DNA from 4 places in the Pseudarthrobacter sp. NPDC059871 genome. Region 2 is predicted to be linked to each of the others. Evidence: riboswitches for the same ligand, from Rfam matches in the RefSeq annotation. Region 2 holds a riboswitch; each other region holds the start of a gene.
What was found. A riboswitch is a leader RNA that binds a small molecule or an ion and turns the genes downstream of it on or off. The one in region 2 is predicted to bind thiamine pyrophosphate.
Positions count from the first base shown of each region.

Region 1: another riboswitch for thiamine pyrophosphate. It lies ahead of thiD (bifunctional hydroxymethylpyrimidine kinase/phosphomethylpyrimidine kinase); the one in region 2 lies ahead of ACFV4R_RS08530 (ECF transporter S component).
Region 3: another riboswitch for thiamine pyrophosphate. It lies ahead of thiC (phosphomethylpyrimidine synthase ThiC); the one in region 2 lies ahead of ACFV4R_RS08530 (ECF transporter S component).
Region 4: another riboswitch for thiamine pyrophosphate. It lies ahead of ACFV4R_RS00645 (FAD-dependent oxidoreductase); the one in region 2 lies ahead of ACFV4R_RS08530 (ECF transporter S component).

Region 1 is NZ_JBHWJV010000001.1:551,261-556,291, reverse strand. It holds gene rpmA (50S ribosomal protein L27) at 1-108, opposite strand, end outside; gene rplU (50S ribosomal protein L21) at 169-477, opposite strand; gene thiD (bifunctional hydroxymethylpyrimidine kinase/phosphomethylpyrimidine kinase) at 812-2,341, opposite strand; TPP riboswitch at 2,351-2,449, opposite strand; gene ACFV4R_RS02500 (Rne/Rng family ribonuclease) at 2,593-5,031, opposite strand, start outside.
Region 2 is NZ_JBHWJV010000005.1:68,148-73,178, forward strand. It holds gene ACFV4R_RS08525 (hypothetical protein) at 1-1,316, opposite strand, end outside; TPP riboswitch at 1,626-1,763, shown strand; gene ACFV4R_RS08530 (ECF transporter S component) at 1,830-2,453, shown strand; gene ACFV4R_RS08535 (ABC transporter ATP-binding protein) at 2,453-4,006, shown strand; gene ACFV4R_RS08540 (energy-coupling factor transporter transmembrane component T family protein) at 4,003-4,803, shown strand; gene ACFV4R_RS08545 (hypothetical protein) at 4,808-5,031, opposite strand, start outside.
Region 3 is NZ_JBHWJV010000001.1:465,283-470,313, forward strand. It holds gene ffh (signal recognition particle protein) at 1-644, shown strand, start outside; gene ACFV4R_RS02070 (alpha/beta fold hydrolase) at 745-1,479, shown strand; gene thiC (phosphomethylpyrimidine synthase ThiC) at 1,528-3,327, opposite strand; TPP riboswitch at 3,340-3,447, opposite strand; gene ACFV4R_RS02080 (amidohydrolase family protein) at 3,538-4,620, shown strand; gene ACFV4R_RS02085 (VOC family protein) at 4,723-5,031, shown strand, end outside.
Region 4 is NZ_JBHWJV010000001.1:140,996-146,026, forward strand. It holds gene ACFV4R_RS00635 (RNB domain-containing ribonuclease) at 1-1,497, opposite strand, end outside; gene thiE (thiamine phosphate synthase) at 1,618-2,340, opposite strand; TPP riboswitch at 2,368-2,486, shown strand; gene ACFV4R_RS00645 (FAD-dependent oxidoreductase) at 2,480-3,832, shown strand; gene thiS (sulfur carrier protein ThiS) at 3,829-4,065, shown strand; gene ACFV4R_RS00655 (thiazole synthase) at 4,070-4,900, shown strand.

The sequences.
Region 1 (5,031 bases), on a different contig from region 2:
GATCTCGCCGGCGGAAACTACCTGGCCACCGAAGCGCTTGACGCCGAGGTACTGTGCGTTGGAGTCACGACCGTTGCGAGTGGAGCTCGCGCCCTTTTTATGTGCCATCTGAAATGCCTGCCTTTAAATTCTGGGGAATCTGCTGAAAACCTGAACAGTAACCAGTGGTTACTTGATGCCAGTGATCTTGACCTTGGTCAGTTCCTGACGGTGACCCTGGCGCTTCTTGTAACCGGTCTTGTTCTTGAACTTCTGGATGACAATCTTAGGACCACGGAGGTCCTGGAGGATTTCAGCCGTAACGGTCACCTTGGCCAGGTCAGCAGCGGCAGTGGTGATCTTGTCACCATCAACCAGGAGCAGTGCGGGCAGCTCAATGGTGCTGCCAGCCCCACCGGCGACGCGGTTCAGGGTAACGAAGTCTCCAACGGAAACCTTCTCTTGGCGGCCGCCTGCGCGGACAATCGCGTACACCACTTGGGAACTCACTTCTCTCGACGTTTATAACTAAAATTGCGTGCGGCACCCGTTGCACTGTTTGGCTGGGTTCCCGCTGTGCCTCAACGCCGTGGATTTCCCGAAGGTCTCCATGAGTTATCCCGCAGGACTGCCTTGTGTTATCCACGTTGGCATGTTCCCGGGGTCATAACCCAAGTGTTGGCGTAAGCACCGAAGATCTAGAATACGCTAATTCCGTCTCCGGCCGCAAATGAGGCTGGCTCCGGCGGGTCGGCCGTGATAGGAACCACAGACATCGTCCGCCACCGGGGCCGTGCCACACCATAGTACCGGCAGCACGGCCGGGGCAGGTTCAGGCGTAGAGCCGCGGCGCGTCGAAGAACTCCACTTCCAGCCGGCAGGACTGCCGGAAAGCGGTAGCCATGGCGTGCCGCTCGTCATCGGAGGCCTTGCGTGCCGCTTCGTCCACCACAGCGATGGCCCGGCGCGTTGCCTCCGCGAAATCCTCGTCGGCATACGTGCGGAGCCAGTCGGCGTAGGGGTGTCCTGCCGGCTCCCCCTCGGCAAGGAACCTGGCATGGAGCACCTCCCCGGCGTCCGCATACAGCCAGAAGCACGGGAGGACAGCTGCTGCCAGGACTGCATAACTGCCCGACGCCGAAGCGGCGGTCAGGTGGTCCACGTAAGCCTTGGTGACAGGCCCCAGTTCGGGGCGGACGGTGCGGGTGCTGAGCCAGGAACGGTGCAGTTCCGACTCCACTTCGAGGCACTGCTGGGCCGACGCCGCCCAGAACAGCTGCTCGGCTTCCGTGGGAGCCAGCGCGCTGGCCCGGGCGAGGACGCGCGAGTACCCGTTCAGGTAGATGGCATCCTGCGCAAGGTAATACGCGAACTCGCCCTCCGGAAGTGTCCCCGAGGCCAGGGCCTGGATGAAGTCCAGGGAGTAGATCGATTCAAGGTGGGCGTCGGCATCTTTCCGCAGCTGCGCCGTGAAGTCGCCTGGCCGAAGCGCTTGGCGGATGTGGTGGAAATGGTGGACGGGCCCGTTGCCGGTTCCCACCTCCAGCACGGCAGACGCCGCCAGCGCCCCCGCAAGCCAGGGTTTCACTTCCCGCAGGGCCACTTCCCAGTTGCCTACCTGCGCCTGGACCGTGGCCATGGCGGAGGACAGGGTACAACCTGTGCCATGGCTGTTGCGCGTTGCCACCCGCTCCCCCGGGATTTCGACGACGTCCGCTGAAAGCATGCCGGCCGGGCCAACCAAGGCGTCCGGGCAGGTGCTGCCCTGCAGGTGGCCGCCCTTGACCAGCACGGCAGCGCCGGTGGCATCAGCAAGCCTCCTGCCCTGTTCCAGGGCTGCCTCCCACGTGTCCTGCACGTCTTCGTCCAGCAGCATGGCCAGCTCGGCCAGGTTGGGGGTGACCAGGTGGGCCAGCGGCACCAGGTTGCGGAGCGCAGCTTCGGCGCTCTCCTGCAATAGCCGGTCTCCGCTGGTGGCAACCATGACGGGGTCGAGGACTACGACGGCGGGGCGCACCTTCTCCAGCCAGGTGCGCACGGCGGCAATAACGTCGGCGTCGCCGAGCATGCCGATCTTGACGGCGTCCACGTGGATGTCGTCACTGATGGCTGCCAGTTGCTGTGCCAAAAAGGATGCCGGAGGAACATGGACCGCGGTCACCCCGTGGGTGTTCTGGGCCGTGAGGGCAGTGATGGCGGCCATGCCGTAGCCGCCGTGGGCCGCGATGCTTTTGAGGTCCGCCTGGATCCCGGCCCCTCCGGAAGGGTCCGAGCCCGCGATGGCAAGGACACGGGGCATGTCCCGTCCGGCAGCCGGCAATACGGTCGCGGAGGGATTCGGCAGCGGGGTGGCTGCAGGCATGGCAAGGGTCGAAGACAAAAGAGACATCCCTTCGCCGGTACTAACCGGACAGGTTCAACGGGTGTGGATCTCAGCCGGGCCTGGTGCGCGGCACCCCGTGTCGGTTCCCCAGCCTAGCCGCTGGACGGCAGTCAACCGAAAGGTGACTGCACCTGTTAAGTGCGCTGCCGAGGGCCGTTCCCGGTTAACGGCAGATGCCCGGCCCCACCACAAGGAGTGGAGGGCCGGGCATCTGCAGTGCCTGGGTCGGGTCAGAGCTCGGAAGCAGGAACCCCTACGCCAAGGATGATGGGCGCATCGGCTTTGGCCGCAGGTTCTGCCGGCGCGGCATGCTGGGGCGCCTTGGCGGCATGGGAGTGGCCTTCGCTGGCCGACGGGACGTTCTCATGGTGTTCCACGGTGGTCTCGTTGGCTGCGCCCTGCGCCCTGCTTGCACTGCGGTTACGCCGCGGACGGCGCTGCCGGGACAGGTCGGGGGCGGCAGTCGCAGCGGGCTGCTGGGGTGCCGCAACCGCTGCCTCCACCGATTCAGCGGTGGCCGGCGCGGCCTGGGCCGTGCCGGACTCCCGTGACGGGCTGCCTACAGGCGAAGCCGGCTGGCCCAGGTGGGCGAACGCTTCGGCCAGCCGGTCAAGCGACAGCGCAGGTGAGGCCTGGTGCTCGTCTGCGTGCTCAACGAAGGGCAGCGCGACCTTCTCGCCGCCGAACGTCAGGACAGCTGCCGGGCGTGCCGGCGTCCCGTCGTCGTGCTTTTCCGTTGCGCCCGTGTCCTGCTGGGCTGGGGCTTGACGGGCCGCCACCTCGTCATCGTGCAGGTGTGCGGCGTGGGCAGCAGCGGCAATGTTGGCCAGGGCCAGCCTGGTGGCTTCAGCCTTGGCGTGGCGTTCGGCCTCGTGCGGGTCCGGCTGGACGGGGTGGGCAATCACGGCTGCGGGTGCGGGTGCGGGTTCGACCGGCTGGCCGCCACGTCCGCGGCGGCGCTTGCGTTCGCCGCGCGTACCTTCCTGGCTGCTGTCGGTGCGCTGGCCCTCATTGCGCTGGCCCTCGCTGCGGTTACCCTCGCTTCGGTTCCCGCTGGGGCGGGAATCGGAGCGGTTGTCTGAGCGGTGGACGTGCTGTTCGGCTGCCACGATGTTGGCGCGGCGGTGCTCCACGGGGTCGTCATGGGTGACGACGCCGCGGCCCGCGCAGGCTTCGCACTGCTCGCCAAAGACTTCCAGGAGCCCGGTGCCCATGCGCTTGCGGGTCATCTGGACGAGTCCCAGCGAGGTAACTTCCGCCACCTGGTGCTTGGTCCGGTCGCGGCCCAGGCATTCCACCATGCGGCGCAGGACGAGGTCGCGGTTCGATTCCAGGACCATGTCGATGAAGTCGATCACGATGATGCCGCCGATGTCGCGCAGCCGCAGCTGGCGCACCACTTCCTCGGCCGCTTCAAGGTTGTTCTTCGTGACGGTTTCTTCGAGGTTGCCGCCGCTGCCGGTGAACTTGCCGGTGTTGACGTCCACCACGGTCATGGCTTCGGTCCGGTCGATCACCAGCGAGCCGCCGGAGGGCAGGAAGACCTTGCGTTCGAGGGCCTTGTGGATCTGCTCATCAATCCGCCAGGCAGCGAAGATGTCCTGGTCCTTGGTCCACTTTTCCAGGCGTCCCACCAGGTCCGGGGCCACATAGGTGACGTAGGCCTCGATGGTGTCCCAGGCTTCCTCACCGGAGACGATCAGCTTGGAGAAGTCCTCGTTGAAGACGTCACGGACCACCTTGATGGTGAGGTCGGGCTCGCCGTACAGCAGCTCCGGAGCCAGGACCTTGGTGGAGGAGGACTGGCTTTCGATGCCTTCCCACTGGGCGCGGAGCCGGTTGATGTCGTGGGTCAGCTCCTCCTCGGACGCCCCTTCGGCCGCCGTGCGCACAATGACGCCCGCCTGCTCCGGCAGGCGGTCCTTGAGGATGCGCTTGAGCCTGTTCCGCTCGACGTCGGGCAGCTTGCGGGAGATTCCGGTCATGGAACCGCCGGGGACGTACACGAGGTAGCGGCCCGGCAGCGAGATCTGGCTGGTCAGGCGGGCGCCCTTGTGGCCCACGGGGTCCTTGGTCACCTGGACCAGGACGGTGTCGCCGGACTTCAGCGCGTTCTCGATACGGCGCTGCTTGCCTTCAAGGTTGACGGCTTCCCAGTTCACTTCGCCCGCGTAAAGGACGGCGTTGCGGCCGCGTCCGATGTCCACGAAGGCAGCCTCCATGGACGGCAGCACGTTCTGGACCTTGCCCAGGTAGACGTTGCCGATCAGCGAATCCTGCTGGGTCTTGGACACGAAGTGCTCGGCCAGGACGCCGTCCTCGAGGACGCCGATCTGGATTCTGTCGTCGCGCTGGCGGACGATCATCTGCCGGTCCACGGATTCGCGCCGGGCCAGGAACTCCGCTTCGGTGATGACGGTGCGGCGGCGGCCCGTGTCCCGGGATTCGCGCCGGCGCTGCTTCTTGGCTTCCAGCCGGGTGGAACCCTTGACGCTGGTCACCCGGTTGTTGGCGGGTGCCTCGCTGACGGCACGCGGTGCGCGCACGCGGGTAACTGTGTTGGGCGGATCGTCGTCGTTTCCGCCAGTCAGTTCAAGGTCCTGGTCACCGCGGCGGCGGCGACGGCGACGGCGGGACGTCACGCCGTCCTCGGCCGGACCGGCTTCTTC
Region 2 (5,031 bases):
GGTTCCAGGGCGGACGCGTACCAGCGGAGGGCGGGCAGCAGGAGCTCCGTCCGGTTCCACGTGGCGAAGTGGGCGGCATGCCACCAGTGCATCTCGAGGTGGAAGCGGCCGCGCCACGAATTGCAGACCAGCCCCGTCTCCTGCGGCGGCAGCGACCCGGAGCAGTTGACGGCGGTGAGGTACTGGGAGAGCACCGTCCGGCGTTCGATCTCACCGGCGCGGGGATCGGCTGTTCCGGAGAGGTCGACGGCGCCGCCTGAGTTCCAGAATTCCGGCCACGCCGTGCGGGACGCGGCAATGGCGGCGCTGCCCGGTGCCGCTGCCACATCCGGTGCCGATGACACCTCAGGGACCGGCTCCAATGCCGCTGCTGAACGGCCGCCGAACCCGCTGATTCCCCCGTTGCCGCGGGGAAGGCAGTCGCCCTGCCCCGTGCTGATGAAGTGCACGCTGAAGTCGAGGCTGTCCTGCCCAGCGGAGGCCCGGATGAGCAGTTCGTGCGGGCCAGCCTGTTCGAGTTCCAGCCCTGCACCGCTGACGGCCACCTGGTACCCGGAACCGTCCAGGCAGCGTGAAATCAGCCAGCGCTGGCCGGACGCTCCGCCGTGGCGTTCTTCAACGATGGTGGTGTGGGCGGCGGGGCTGTTCCAGTCGGCTGCGTTGTGCCAGGCCTCGGAGCCGTAGGGGAAGGCCAGGGATACGGCGAGCCCGTCGGCGAGGGCGGGGGAGAGGACGCGGAAGCCCAGCTCGTCCCTGTCCGGGCGGCAGGCCGTGGTGACATTGACCGGATTGCCGTGCAAGGTGAAGATGCTGGTGGCCGTGCCCGTCCAGAGGTCCAGGACCTGGTGCGCGTCCGTGATGTCGTCCCGGGTGAGCGCGGGGGCATCCTTTCCCGGGAGCGCAAAGCCGATCCGGCCCAGGTCCAGCCGGTGGGGGTTGGCGCGGAGCCAGGTTTCCGCCCGCGACGACTGCGTTTCGCGGCCATCCACGATGGCGCCCACCATGTCCACGTAGGGGACCGGGCCACGCGGTGAATCGTAGAGGACCGTGGAACCGGCAAGGGTGTACTCCTGTTCCGGCGGGATTGAGTGCCAGCCCCACTGGGCCTGCGTGCCCAGTAAAGTGCCGGGCGGCAGGTCGTCGCGGGCGGCCACCGGGTATTCCCCGGGAAGGGACTGCATGCCGGTCAGGTCCATGGTGAAGCAGAACTCGCCGTTGCCCACCGAAGCGGGGCTGCGTGGATCGAGGCTGTGCTGTTCCACATTGTGGCGCCGCACCAGCGCTTCGCGGTTAATCACGGTCGGCTGGCTGTGCACGTTGCACTCCTTGGCTAATGCCTGGGCCCGGGCCGGGGAAGCAGGCAGCTCAGAAAACGCTTTCCCAGTCAATCCTTGCGAGAACGCCGGGCAGTGTCAACCAGCCGTCCCGAGTACCCCGCGCATCGCTTCCACCACCAGGTGCTGGTCCGCCACTTGAGGCAGCCGGACACGGTGACCGTGGTCAGTCACATCTGCCTGGTTGGCAGTCATGGCCCACAATCCACCGGCCTCCAGGTGTAAACTTGAGCACGCCCGGAAGGGTGCGAAACATTCAAACGCAATACATCCACAGCATCATCAACAACACATTTACGACAGGGGAGCGCCGCCGTCGGCCCCGGCACCAGCCGGGAAACGCAGGTGGGCGCTGAGAGTGCGGACAGCCGCAGACCCTCGAACCTGATCCGGTTAGTACCGGCGCAAGGGAGTCGAGTTCTCGAAGTGCGCGGAGAATGGCGGCAGCAGCCGGCACCCGCGTCCACTTTCCCCTCCTGTTTCCAGGAGGATCACATGACTACTTCAGCAATCAAAAAGCCCGCCAGCAGGTCCTGGCGCGTCGTTGACATCGTGGTGGCGGCCCTGATCGCCATCGCCGGCGGCGTTATCTTCTGGGCCTGGTCTCAAGGTGCAACAGCCCTTTCGGGCCCAATCAAGGTTGCCTACCCGCCCCTCACGGGCCTCCTGGCCGGCGGCTGGATGATCCCGGCGGTCCTGGGCATGCTCATCATCCGGAAGCCCGGCGCTGCCGTGTTCTGCGAGACGGTTGCCGCCACCGGTGAACTTTTCATGGGGTCGCCCTACGGCACATCCGTCCTTTTTTCCGGCTTCGTCCAGGGCCTGGGTGCCGAGATCATTTTCGCCATCTTCGTCTACCGGAAGTTCAACCTCCCGGTCTCCCTGCTGGCCGGTGCCGCGGCGGGCCTCTTCTGCGGCCTGAACGATGCCTTCGCACCGTGGGGCTGGAACGTCGCCGATTCCGGCGAATATAAGTTGGTGTACATCGTTTGCACAACTATCTCCGGGGCCATCATCGCCGGCGCGCTCGCCTGGATCGCCACCCGCGGCCTTGCCCGGACCGGCGTGCTGAGCTCCTTTGCATCCCGGAAGGCCGCTACGGAGCCCGTCTTCTCCTGATGCCGGCACCTTCCCACGCGGCCGCACCCCAAACGGTGCGGCCGGCCACGGTCACCGCCCGCGGCTGGGGCTGGCGGCACGCGGGCCGCACCACACCGGCCGTCCACGCCCTCGACCTCGACATCAGCCCGGGTGAGCGGGTACTCCTGCTTGGCCCGTCCGGGGCAGGCAAATCGACGCTCCTCCATGCGCTCGCCGGGGTGCTGGGCGATGCGGACGACGACGGCGAGGCAGGCGAGGCCGACGAGACCGGTTCGTTGCTGGTCGACGGCGGCCCGCCCCGCGGCCAGCGCGGCCGCGCGGGCCTCATGCAGCAGGATCCCGAGACCCAGGTGGTCCTCTCCCGGGTAGGCGACGACGTCGCCTTCGGCGCCGAAAACCTTGCCGTGCCCCGCGATGCCATCTGGCCGCGCGTGCATGAGGCGCTGGCCGACGTCGGGCTGTCCCACCTGCCGCTGGACCACCCGACGTCGGCTCTGTCCGGCGGGCAGAAACAGCGGCTCGCGCTTGCAGGCATCCTCGCGATGCGGCCCGGGCTGATCCTGCTCGATGAACCCACCGCCAACCTGGACCCGGCCGGTGTGCTCGAAGTCAGGGACGCCGTGGCCCGCTGCCTGGACAAGACCGGCGCAACGCTGGTGGTGGTGGAGCACCGGGTGTCCGTGTGGAAAGACCTCGTGGACAGGATCGTGGTGCTGCAGCCCGGCAGCGGCGCCAACCCCGCAGTGCTCCTGGACGGCCCGCCGGACCGGGTGCTGGCCGAAGCGCGGACCATGCTGACGGCTGCCGGCGTATGGGTTCCAGGGTATGTTCCCTCCACCCGCGGGCGGGCCGAGGAACAGGCCCCCGGGGCCGGAGGACTCCTGCTGGCCGCCGAAAACCTGGCCGTCTCCCGGCAACGCCCGCGGCGCAAAGGTTTCCGTAAAGTTCCGCCGTTGCCGGTTCAGGAGGGCATCATCGCCCAGGTCCGCGCCGGGCAAGCACTCGCCGTCACCGGACCCAACGGCGCAGGGAAATCAACCTTCGCGCTGACCCTTGCCGGACTCCTCGAACCGGTCAAGGGGACGGTCTCCGCCACGACGGACCTCAGCCGCGGTGCCGGAATCACCCCGTACCAGTGGAAGGCGGAACAGCTGATCGAGCGGATCGGCACCGTCTTCCAGGAACCCGAGCACCAGTTCGTCACCGGCAAGGTCCTGGACGAACTGCTCTTCGGGCCCCGGCACCTGGGGCACGGTGAAGACAGGGTTGACGAACTGCTGGAACGGCTGCGGCTACGCCACCTGGTGGACGCCAATCCGTACACCCTGTCCGGCGGCGAAAAGCGGCGGCTTTCCGTGGCCACGGTCCTGGCGGCAAGCCCGCAGGTACTGGTCCTGGACGAGCCCACGTTCGGCCAGGATGCCAATACCTGGGCCGAGCTGGCATCTTTCCTCTCCGAACTCCTGGACGCCGGCACGGCAGTGGTGTCCGTGACCCATGACGCCGAGTTCACCGCGGTCCTTGGTGGCACGGAACTTCAACTTGCGGCGGCGGAAGCGGTGGCGCCATGAGGCAGGAACTGAACCTCCGCGGAAACGCTGCGCTCCTGGCCCGCGCCAACCCGCTGAGCAAGCTGGCCGCCGTCGTGCTCATCACTGTGGTCCTGGCGCTGTCCATCGACTGGGTGTCAGCATCCGTGGCACTGTTCTTCGAACTGCTGCTGTTTCCGCTTGCCGGGCTCACGCTGGCGCTGCTGTGGCAGCGCGGCTGGCCGCTGATCCTCGCTGCCGCCGTGGGCGGGTGGAGCACCTCCATCCTGGCGCCGGACAGCGGACGGACACTGATCGACGCCGGCATCTGGACCATGAGCGAGGGCTCGCTGGAGACGGGGGTGGGCTTCCTGCTCCGCGGCCTGGCCATCGCGTTGCCCGCAATACTCCTGGTGAGCTGCACGGACCCCACCGACCTCGCTGATGCGCTGGCGCAGAAGGCCCGGCTGCCGCACCGGTTTGTCCTGGGAACCCTGGCTGCGATGCGCCTCGTGGGGCTGATGGCCGAGGAATGGCAGACCATCGGAATGGCGCGGCGTGCCCGGGGGGTTGGCTCGCGCGGCAGCGTGCTGCAACGGGTGAAGGCCACCCTGGGGCAAAGCTTCGGGCTGCTGGTCCAGGCGATCAGGCGGGCGTCACGGCTTGCGGTGACCATGGAAGCGCGCGGCTTCGGTGGCGGGCCACGCACGTGGGCCCGGGAATCCACTTACACGCTGTTGGATGCGTGGGTCCTGGCAGGCGGGCTGGTGATGGCCGGCCTGGCCGTCACGGCGGCAGTGTCCGCAGGCACCTGGAACATGGTGTGGGCCGGGAACTGACCCGCTAGGTGCAGGCGTGGTTGTAGTCCAGCCCGGCGTGGATGAACTGCGTCAGCACCACTTTCCCGCCGCCCGTCAGCGGGGATTTTGAACACGCGGTGGCCGCCGAATCTGCATTCCGGGATCCCGCCAGCCAGCTCGGCAGGGGGTAGAGGTTGCTGGAACTGCTGACGTTCCCCACGATCCTGTGCCACTGCTGGCCGGTGGAGTAGATGCCCACACCTGCTG
Region 3 (5,031 bases), on a different contig from region 2:
AGCAGGCCGAAAAGTCCTGGGACAAAGACGAAGCTGCCCGGATGGCGAAGAAGTTCGCCGACCAGGAAGACTTCACCCTGGACGACTTCCTGGCCCAGATGCAGCAGATCCGCAACATGGGCTCCATGAAGAAAATGCTCATGATGATGCCCGGCGCCCAGAATATCCGCCAGCAGCTGGAGCAGTTCGACGAACGCGAGATCGACCGCGTTGAAGCAATCGTCCGGTCCATGACCCCGCACGAACGCGTGGCCCCCAAGATCATCAACGGTTCGCGCCGCGCCCGCATCGCCCGCGGTTCGGGTGTGCACGTCTCCGAGGTCAACGGCCTGCTGGAACGCTTCGCGCAGGCCCAGAAGATGATGAAGAAAATGGCCCAGGGCGGCATGCCCGGGATGCCAGGCATGCCCGGCCTGCCCGGTGCCGGCGGCGGCGCCCGCAAGAACGCGAAGAACGCGCCGAAGAAGAAGGCCCGGTCCGGAAACCCGGCCAAGGCCGCCCAGGAACGCAAGGACGCCGAAGCCCGGCGCGCCAACGCATCCAAGGCGCTGCCCACCGGGGCCTCCTTCGGCCAGCAGTCCGGTGACTTTGACCCGTCCCAGCTGAACCTGCCCAAGGGCTTTGACAAGTTCCTGGGCAACTAGGAACACTCCCGCCAAGTAGCGCCAAGTGTCGTTGGAAACGTCCCAACGACACTTGGCGCTGTTTCGTTAAGATGTCGGCGCCGTGGAATAGGGTTGGGGGATGTTCAAGCAGAGGGTAGTGTTCGTGCACGGCTCGGGGAGCTTCGGCGCCGCCGCCTGGCCCCGGCAGCACGGCATGGCGCTGATGTACGACGCCCTGTTCCTCCGCCGGCACGGATACCACAGCACCGCCGAACCCCTGGAGTCCTCCTTTGCGGAGGACACGGCCATCGTGCTGCGTTCCCTGGGCGATGACGGGCGTGGTGCTGCCGGCGGACACGTGGTGGCTCACGCGCAGGGAGCAATTCCGGCCATGATGGCGGCCGTGGAGCGCCCGGACCTCGTGCATTCGTTGACCCTCGTGGAGCCGGCCTGCCTTTCCCTCACCGCGGAGCTGCCCGCAACAGCCGCCCACATCCGGATGATGAAGCCGCTGTTCGACGTTCGCCACCAACTCAGCGACGAGGACTTCCAGCGGGAGTTCGTCCGCCGCGTCTACGCCGCTGACCTGCACCAGCCAGCCACCCTGGAGGAGAAGCGCTCTGCCCGCCGGCTGCGGCTGCAGTCACCGTCATGGGAGGCGCCACTTCACATCGTTCCCGGAGTCCCCACCCTTGTCCTTACCGGGGGTTGGGAACCGCTGTACGAAGAAATCGCCGGTTATCTGAGGGAGACCGGTGCCCTGCACCGTGTCGCGGCCGGCGGGCACCGGCCCCACGACTCGGCTGACGGCAACCGGGCCATCCGGCAGTTCCTCGCCGAGGTCAGCCGGAGTGAACCGGCCCGGGCGTCTTAGCCGCCAGGGCCGGCCACAGCAACCCGCCGGTCACCGCCGGCGGCAGGCTCAGCTTCCGGCCGGGACTTTCAGCTCGGGAAGGTATACCTTGCCGCCGGATTCCAGGAACTCCTGGCTCTTCTCCTGCATCCCGGCTGCCGCTTCTGCTATCGCGGCCTGGGCTTCCGCCGACCCGTACTCGTTGCGGATGTCCTGGCTGATCCGCATAGAGCAGAACTTCGGCCCGCACATGGAGCAGAAGTGTGCCGTCTTGGCGGGCTCGGCCGGCAGCGTTTCATCATGGAACGCTTCGGCCGTCTCGGGGTCAAGCGAGAGCGCGAACTGGTCCCGCCAGCGGAACTCGAACCTGGCCTTGGACAACGCGTCGTCCCGTTCGTGCGCCCCGGGGTGGCCCTTGGCCAGGTCGGCGGCGTGCGCGGCGATCTTGTAGGTGATGACCCCGGTCTTCACGTCATCCCTGTCGGGCAGTCCCAGATGCTCCTTGGGCGTGACGTAGCAGAGCATGGCGGTGCCGTAGCGGGCAATCTCGGTGGCGCCGATGGCTGATGTGATGTGGTCGTAGCCGGGAGCCACATCGGTAACCAGCGGCCCCAGCGTATAGAACGGCGCGCCCTTGCACAGTTCCTGCTGGCGCTCTACATTCTCACGCACCAGATGGAACGGGACGTGGCCCGGCCCTTCCACCATCACCTGCACGTCATGCTTCCAGGCGCGCTCCGTCAGCTCGGCCAGCGTGTCCAGTTCCGCGAACTGAGCAGCGTCGTTGGCATCCGCGGTGGCACCGGGGCGCAGGCCGTCACCCAGCGAGAATGCGACGTCATACCGGGCAAAGATTTCACACAGCTCATCGAAGTGCGTGTACAGGAAATTCTCCTGGTGGTGCGCCAGGCACCATCCCGCCATGATCGACCCGCCCCGGGACACGATGCCGGTGACCCTGTTTGCGGTGAGCGGCACGTAGCGGAGCAGGACGCCGGCGTGGACAGTCATATAGTCCACGCCCTGCTCACATTGTTCTATGACGGTGTCGCGGAAGATTTCCCACGTAAGCTCGTTCGCCTCGCCGTTGACCTTTTCCAGGGCCTGGTAGATGGGCACGGTGCCGATCGGCACCGGGGAGTTGCGGATGAGCCACTCCCTGGTGGTGTGGATGTCGTCGCCAGTGGACAGGTCCATCACCGTATCGGCACCCCACCGCGTGGCCCACTGCAGCTTGTCCACTTCTTCCCTAATGGAACTGGTGACGGCGGAGTTGCCGATGTTGGCGTTGATCTTCACCAGGAAAGCCTTCCCGATGATCATCGGTTCGGACTCCGGATGGTTGATGTTGTTGGGGATGATGGCCCGTCCGGCCGCAACCTCACTCCGGACCAGTTCCGGATCGCAGTTTTCCCGCAGCGCCACGAACCGCATTTCCGGCGTCACTGCGCCCTTCCGGGCGTAGTGCATCTGTGTGACAGTCCGGCCTTCGACGGCGCGGCGGGGCACCGGGCGCCCGCCTTTCCATTCCGCGGAGGCGGCGCCGCGGCGTACGGCCGAGCGGCCGTCGTCGAGCAGGTTCCGTTCCCTTCCGCCGTACGCTTCCGTATCAGCCCGCGCCTCAATCCAGTCCGACCGGTAGGGGCTGAGACCGCGGACGGGATCGCTTCCCGGCCCCGCTGTCCGGTAGGTGCGGAAAGGGGCGTTCGGCTGCCCGTTGGGCGAGGACTCGAGCGCGATCTCCGTGACCGGGACACGGATCCCGTGCTCCGGATCATCGATGTAGGCCAGCGAGTGCGACTTCAGGGACTGGGTCACCGGTGCTTCACGCGTGGCTCCGGCGGGGTGGTTTTGGGCAGGGGGCAGCATTGTTTTGGGTGTATTCAAGGAGTACTCACTTCCTTCGCCGGCATTACCCGGACAGGTTCAACGGTCGCAGGCCGCGTCAGCCCGATCTCAGCCCCTGCAGGGGCACCCGTGTGGTCAGGAACGAAGCTACCACACGCTGCGGGGACAAGCGCTTACAGCCCTGTCATATTTGCCGGTGCTAGCCTGACCGGGCAGGAAGAGGAGGCATCCATGCCATACATCATCGCTTTTAGCGGCACCGCCCTCACGGGACCGGACAGCGAAAGGCACGGCCTCTGGTCCGTGGACGGTCGCCTCACGTTTACCCGCCCGGAAGCCAGTCCGGACGTTGTGCTCGATGGCTGGGTGCTGCCCGGCTTCGTCGACGCCCACTGCCACATTGGCCTGGGCCCTGCCGGGCCTGTGGACGCCGGTGAGGCCGAAGCCCAGGCCCGTGCCGACCTGGACTCAGGAACGCTGCTGATCCGGGACGCGGGATCGCCCGCGGACACCCGCTGGATGCAGGGCGGCCGCGACTTTCCGCTGCTGATTCGGGCGGGCAGGCACGTCGCCAGGACCCGCCGTTACCTTCGGGGCTTCGCCCACGAGGTCGAGCCTGAAGGCCTTGTGGAGGCCGTGCGCAAGCAAGCCCGCGACGGCGACGGCTGGGTCAAGCTCGTCGGGGACTGGATCGAGCGGAGCGCCGGCGACCTCGCACCCTCCTTTCCCGCCGGCGTCGTCCGCGATGCGATCAGTGCCGCACACGACGAAGGTGCCCGCGTGACCGCCCACTGCTTCGCCGAGGACACCCTGGACCAGATGCTCGATGCCGGGATCGACTGCATCGAGCACGCCACCGGCCTGCTGCCACGGCACCTGCCGCGGTTCGTGGAACAGGGCGTACCCATCGTTCCGACGCTGGTCAACATCGCCACATTCCCCGATATTGCCGCCCAGGCCAGGCCCAAGTTTCCGGTGTACGCCGACCACATGCTGGCGCTCTGGGAACGACGGTTGGAACGGATAGGTGAGGCCTGGGAAGCCGGGGTGCAGATCTTCGCCGGAACGGACGCCGGCAGCGTGATCCGCCACGGCAGGATTGCGGACGAAATCCTTGCCCTGCACGCGGCCGGGTTGCCCGCAGCCGAAGCGCTCAACGCTGCCAGCTGGGCTGCCCGGGCCTGGCTGGGCGCTGACGGGCTTGCAGAAGGGGCGCGCGCCGACGTCGTGCTGTTCCGGAACGATCCCCGGAGGACCCTGGACACCGTGGCGCACCCATCCCACGTGGTTTTAGGCGGCCGCGTGGTCCGCTAAGCAAAACATCCACCCTGCACTTGGAATAAATTGAAGCTTCAAGTAATTTTAACTCATGACAGGCCGCCTCATTCGGACGGCCTCCAGTAGAGGGAGCGTTCAATGACTGCAGAAGCCACCAGCCAGGATCTTCTTCCTGCCGACCTCGCCATGGGCACCGTGATGCTCAAGGTCGGCAACATGAAGGTCATGACCGACTACTACCAGCGCGCACTGGGGCTCGAGGTGGTCGCTGAGCAGGACGGCGGACTGTACCTCGGCCGGCTCGGCAAGCCGCTGGTCCATCTGGCCCCGGCCCCCGGCCTGAACATTCCCGGCAGGGGAGAGGCGGGCCTGTTCCACACGGCCCTCCTGTTCGAGGACCAGGCGGCGCTCGCCGCTACTGTGGCCACCGCAGCCCAGCTCGAGCCC
Region 4 (5,031 bases), on a different contig from region 2:
ATCCGACGACACCAGACGGACCCTGACCTTGGTGCCGGACTCCAGTTCACCGGCGCAGCGGGCTGTCACGGCAGGGTCGGCGATCTGGATGATCCCGGAGGACCCGTTCCCATTACCGTTCCTCCCGTTCCCGTTCCCGTTCCCGTTCCCGTTCTTGCTGTTGCCGTTGCCGTGGCCGTTGTTCCCGTTGCCGTTCTCTTTCTGCGGCTTCGACCCCGAAATCACAATCGCGTCGAACTCCTGGCCGATGTGGTTGACCAGCAGGGCGGCCTCCACCGTATCCAGCGCCATGCGCTCCATCCGGGATGCCAGCTGGTCCGAGCCCGCCATGATCTCAGGGAGGGTCGGCAGCGCGTCCCGCACCCAGCCGGGGACAGTACCGCCGTTGCTCAGCGCCTCGCAGGTCACCAGCACAAAGCGGTCCACCAGGCGGCGCAGCGGCGCAGTGGTGTGGGCATAGGCATCCCCGATGGCCGCCTGGACCGCGGCCTCCGGAACATTGCCGTCAAAAGCGGTGTAGCCGGCGCCGCGGAAGAGCATGCCGGCCGAGTGCATGATGGCCAGCTGCCGGGGGTCCGTTGGGTCGAGGGTCCGCAGGTATTCGCCGTATCCCACCTCGCCGTCCCAGGGTTTGCCCAGAGCTTCTGTCTGCAGCCGGAAATGGTGCAGGGAACGCTCGTCCGGTGGCGGCATGGTGCGCAGGATCCCCACCTTGGCATCGAGCATGATCTTGGCGGCGGCCATCCCTGTCATCAGGGAAATCTGGGCGTTCCAGTCCTCCACCGGCAGCTGGGGAGCAGCAGCAATGCGGTAGCCGCCATCCGGCAGCTGGACGATCTCCTGGTCCGGCATGTTCAGGCTGGCGCCGTTCCGGGCGCGTTCCAGGCGGACACGCTTGAGCCCCACTTCCCTCAGCAGGCCCAGCAGGGGAGTGGCAGTACCGGCGTCCAGGTCAGCCTGTGCACCCTTGTAGCTGAGTTTCGCACGGCTTCGAACGCGTGCCCGGCGGACACCGACGGTCGTGACCTCGGCGTTGCCGTCGAGCTGGAAATCCCACACGAAGGCCGAGCAGTCCTGGTCCGGCAGGAGGCTGCCGGCGCCCTCGCTGATGACTTCAGGGTGCAGCGGAATACGCCCGTCCGGGGCGTAGAAGGTCTGGCCCCGGCGCCGGGTTTCGGCATCCAGGGGTCCGCCGGGCGCAACGAACGCGGGGACATCGGCGATGGCGTACAGGACGTGGTACCCGCCGTCGTCGTCCGTTTCGATGAAGACGGCCTGGTCCAGGTCCGTGGACGACGCCGGATCGATGGTGACGAACTCCACCGCGGTCAGGTCGTAGTCCGGCAGGTGCAGCGCTGCCACCGCGGCCTCGGCGTCCTTGACCGCGTCATCGGGGTAGGGGCCCGGAAGTTCCAGCTCCGTCCGCAGCGCGGCCAGGGCCTCTTCCAGGGCATTGGTGCGCTCATGGACGTTGGGAGCCAGCCGATGATGTGACACGAAAATCAGCCTAACCCCAAGTCATCCGATTACGCAGGGAATCGGTGCGGGGCGCGCTCCTGACGTGTTGCTGCGGGGCGCCGCACGTTCGGGAAACCGGGTTGTGGGGTGTCCGCAGCTTCAGGAAGCCGCGGCGTCCAGCGCGGTACGAAGCGAGGCAGCGGCGGCAGCGGGATCGGCTGCGTCAGTAATGGCGCGGACCACCACGATCCTTGACGCGCCGGCTCCGACCACCTGGTCGACGTTGGAGTGGTCGATCCCGCCGATGGCGAACCACGGCACGTCACTGGGCGCCTTCGCGGCCGCATACTTCACCAGGTCCAGGCCGACGGCGGCCCGGCCGGGTTTGGTGGGGGTGGCCCAGAGGGGGCCCACGCAGAAGTAGTCGAGGCCGGCAGGTCCTGCGGCGTCGGCCAGCGCGGCGTCCACCTGCTCCGGCGTGTGGCTTGACAGGCCGATGGCGGCGTTGCCGTTGAGCAGCGTCCTTGCGGCAGGTACCGGCAGGTCCTTCTGGCCCACATGGAAAACGGGGGCACCGGAGAGGACCGCAATGTCCGCCCGGTCATTGACGGCCCACAGCCGCCCGTGCCGTTGGGCGGATTCCTTGAGGACGGCCAGCAGGTCCAGTTCCTCGGCCGCCTCGATGGACTTGTCCCGCAGCTGGATGATGTCCACGCCGCCTTCGAACGCCGCGTCCACGAACCCGGCGAAGTCACCGCGGCCGCGGCGCGCATCAGTGCAGAGGTACAGGCGTGCGGATTTCAGTGCGCCGTTACCCGCTGCGGTGGTGAAGGCATCGGTGCCGGGTGCTGCGGCGGGGGCAGGGGAGTGGGACACATTCATGGCTGCAAGCCTAGTTCCTCTACACTTGCCTCGTACTGCGGGAGCCCGCGGCAGCTGTCACAAAGCGCCGGGCTGAGAGGGCGTCAGAGCCGACCGCTTGACCTGATCCGGTTAATACCGGCGTAGGGAAGGAGACACCATGGGCATCCCCGAAAGCCCTCCGGGCATCCCCGAAAGCCCTCCGGGCACCATCGCAGAGTCTGCCACTGTCCCGGCAATATCCGCCGACGTAGCAGTGATCGGCGGGGGCGTCATAGGCCACGGCATCGCCTGGGAAGCCAGGTGCTCTGGCAGGTCCGTGGTGCTGATCGATGATGCACCGGGATCCGGAGCCAGTTGGGCGGCGGCAGGCATGCTGGCCCCCGTCAGCGAGCTGCATTACCAGGAGGAAGAGCTCCTGGGCCTCATGCTGGATGCATCGGAGCGTTGGCCGCAGTTCGCCGCGGACCTTGGCCGCGTGTCAGGCCGCGGTTCCGGATACCTGGCGACGCCCACGCTGACCGTTGGCGCCGACGCCGCCGACCGGCAGGCACTCATGGACCTGCGTGGCGTGCAGCAGGCTAACGGACTCGCCGTGGAACCCCTGACGGTCCGGGAGGTCCGGCGCCGGGAACCGCTGCTCAGCCCCGCCATTGCCTGCGCACTCGATACCCCTGCGGACCACCAGGTGGATCCCCGGCGACTTGTGGAGTGCTTCCGGGCAGCCTTGGCCAACCACCTGACGGCCGGCAGCGGCCTTGCCGGCACTGCGGGTGCAGACACTGCCGTTGCCGGCGCGCTGGACGGATTCGCCGTGGCGGACAGGGCAGTGGCACTGGAGTGGGCGGACGGGGGCGTGGCTGGCGTCCGGCTTGCCGGAGGCGGACTGGTGCTCGCCGGCGAAACGGTGGTTGCCAACGGCATGGCGGCGGGTTCCCTCGACAACCTGCCGAGTGGACTCCGGTTACCTCTGCGCCCAGTGCACGGTGACATCCTGCGGCTGTCCGTCCCCCAGCACCTGCAGCCCCTGCTGACGTCCACGGTCCGCGGACTGGTGCGCGGTGTGCCCGTCTACCTGGTTCCACGCGAGGACGGAACCGTGGTCATCGGCGCCACCCAGCGGGAGGACGCCCTGGCGGGAGTCGGCGCTGCGTCCGGAGTGTCAGCTGGTGGCGTGTACCAGCTGCTTCGGGACGCCCAGGTGCTGGTGCCTGCGGTCGCAGAGCTGGAGCTGCTCGAATGCACGGCGCGGGCCCGCCCGGCCACCCCGGACAATGCCCCGCTGCTGGGCAGGGTTCCCGTGGACGGGGCAGACGGCAGTCCAGCGCATATCCCCGGACTCATCGTGGCCACAGGATTCTTCCGCCACGGCGTCCTCCTCACCCCGGCCGCGGCCGCCATCTGCCGTGACCTGATGGACGGGAAGGCTGACCCCCGGTGGCAGCCGTTCAGTCCGGACCGCTTTTCCGGCCGGATCCCGGCCCCCAGCATCAACATCAAGGAGACAGCATGAACATCACCCTGAACGGGGCATCCCGCACCGTGGCGGACGGTGCGTCCATCACGGCTTTGGTCAGCGAAGTGACCGGACGCGCGCTTGCGGCAGACGGCCAGGCAACCGACGGACAAAGACTGGGGGTGGCGGTAGCGCACAATTCCGAAGTTGTGCCCCGCAGCCAATGGCACGGCACCGCGCTCGCTGACGGAGACGACGTCGAACTCGTCACCGCAGTACAGGGAGGCTGACACCATGATCGAAACGAACACCGTTCCCGAACCGGCCCTCCTTACCTCCGCGGCACCAACCAGGCCTGACGCCCTCGTCATTGACGGCGTCGCCCTGGAGTCGAGGCTCATTATGGGGACGGGGGGTGCCCCCAGCCTGGACGGCCTGGGCGCCGCACTGGTTGCCTCCGGAACATCCCTCACCACCGTGGCCATGCGGCGCTACTCACCCGCGGAGTCGGGCTCCCTGTTCCAATTGCTGGTGGACCACGGGATCAGGGTCCTGCCCAACACGGCAGGCTGCTTCACTGCGCGGGACGCCGTCCTGACCGCTGAACTGGCCCGGGAAGCGCTGGAAACCGACTGGGTGAAGCTCGAGGTCATCGCGGACGAGCACACGCTCCTGCCGGACGCCGTTGAACTGGTGGAGGCCACCGAACAGCTGGTCAACCGCGGCTTCAAAGTCTTCGCCTACACCAACGACGACCCCGTCCTGGCCCTCCGGCTGGAAAACCTGGGTGCCACCGCTGTGATGCCGCTGGGATCTCCTATCGGCACCGGGCTGGGAATCCTTAACTCGCACAACATCGAACTCATCGTTTCCCGGGCCAACGTGCCCGTGGTCCTGGACGCAGGGATCGGCACGGCATCCGACGCGGCGCTGGCCATGGAACTTGGGTGCGACGCTGTCCTGCTGGCCACGGCGGTGACCCGGGCCCAGAACCCGGCCCTGATGGGTGAGGCGTTTAAGCACGCCGTCATCGCCGGGCGGCTGGCGAAGGAAGCCGGCCGCATTCCCCGCCGCGAGCACGCACTGGCGTCGTCCGCCATGGAGGGCCGGGCCGAGTTCCTTTAGGCAGTAATGCTTCACGGACTTTGACGCGACATTGACCATGACGTTTTGGGGACTGTACCGGTTGGGGGATGGCCCCGATTAAAAGGCTGTGGCCGCCACCGTTGAAGGTGGCGGCCACAGCCTTTTTTCGG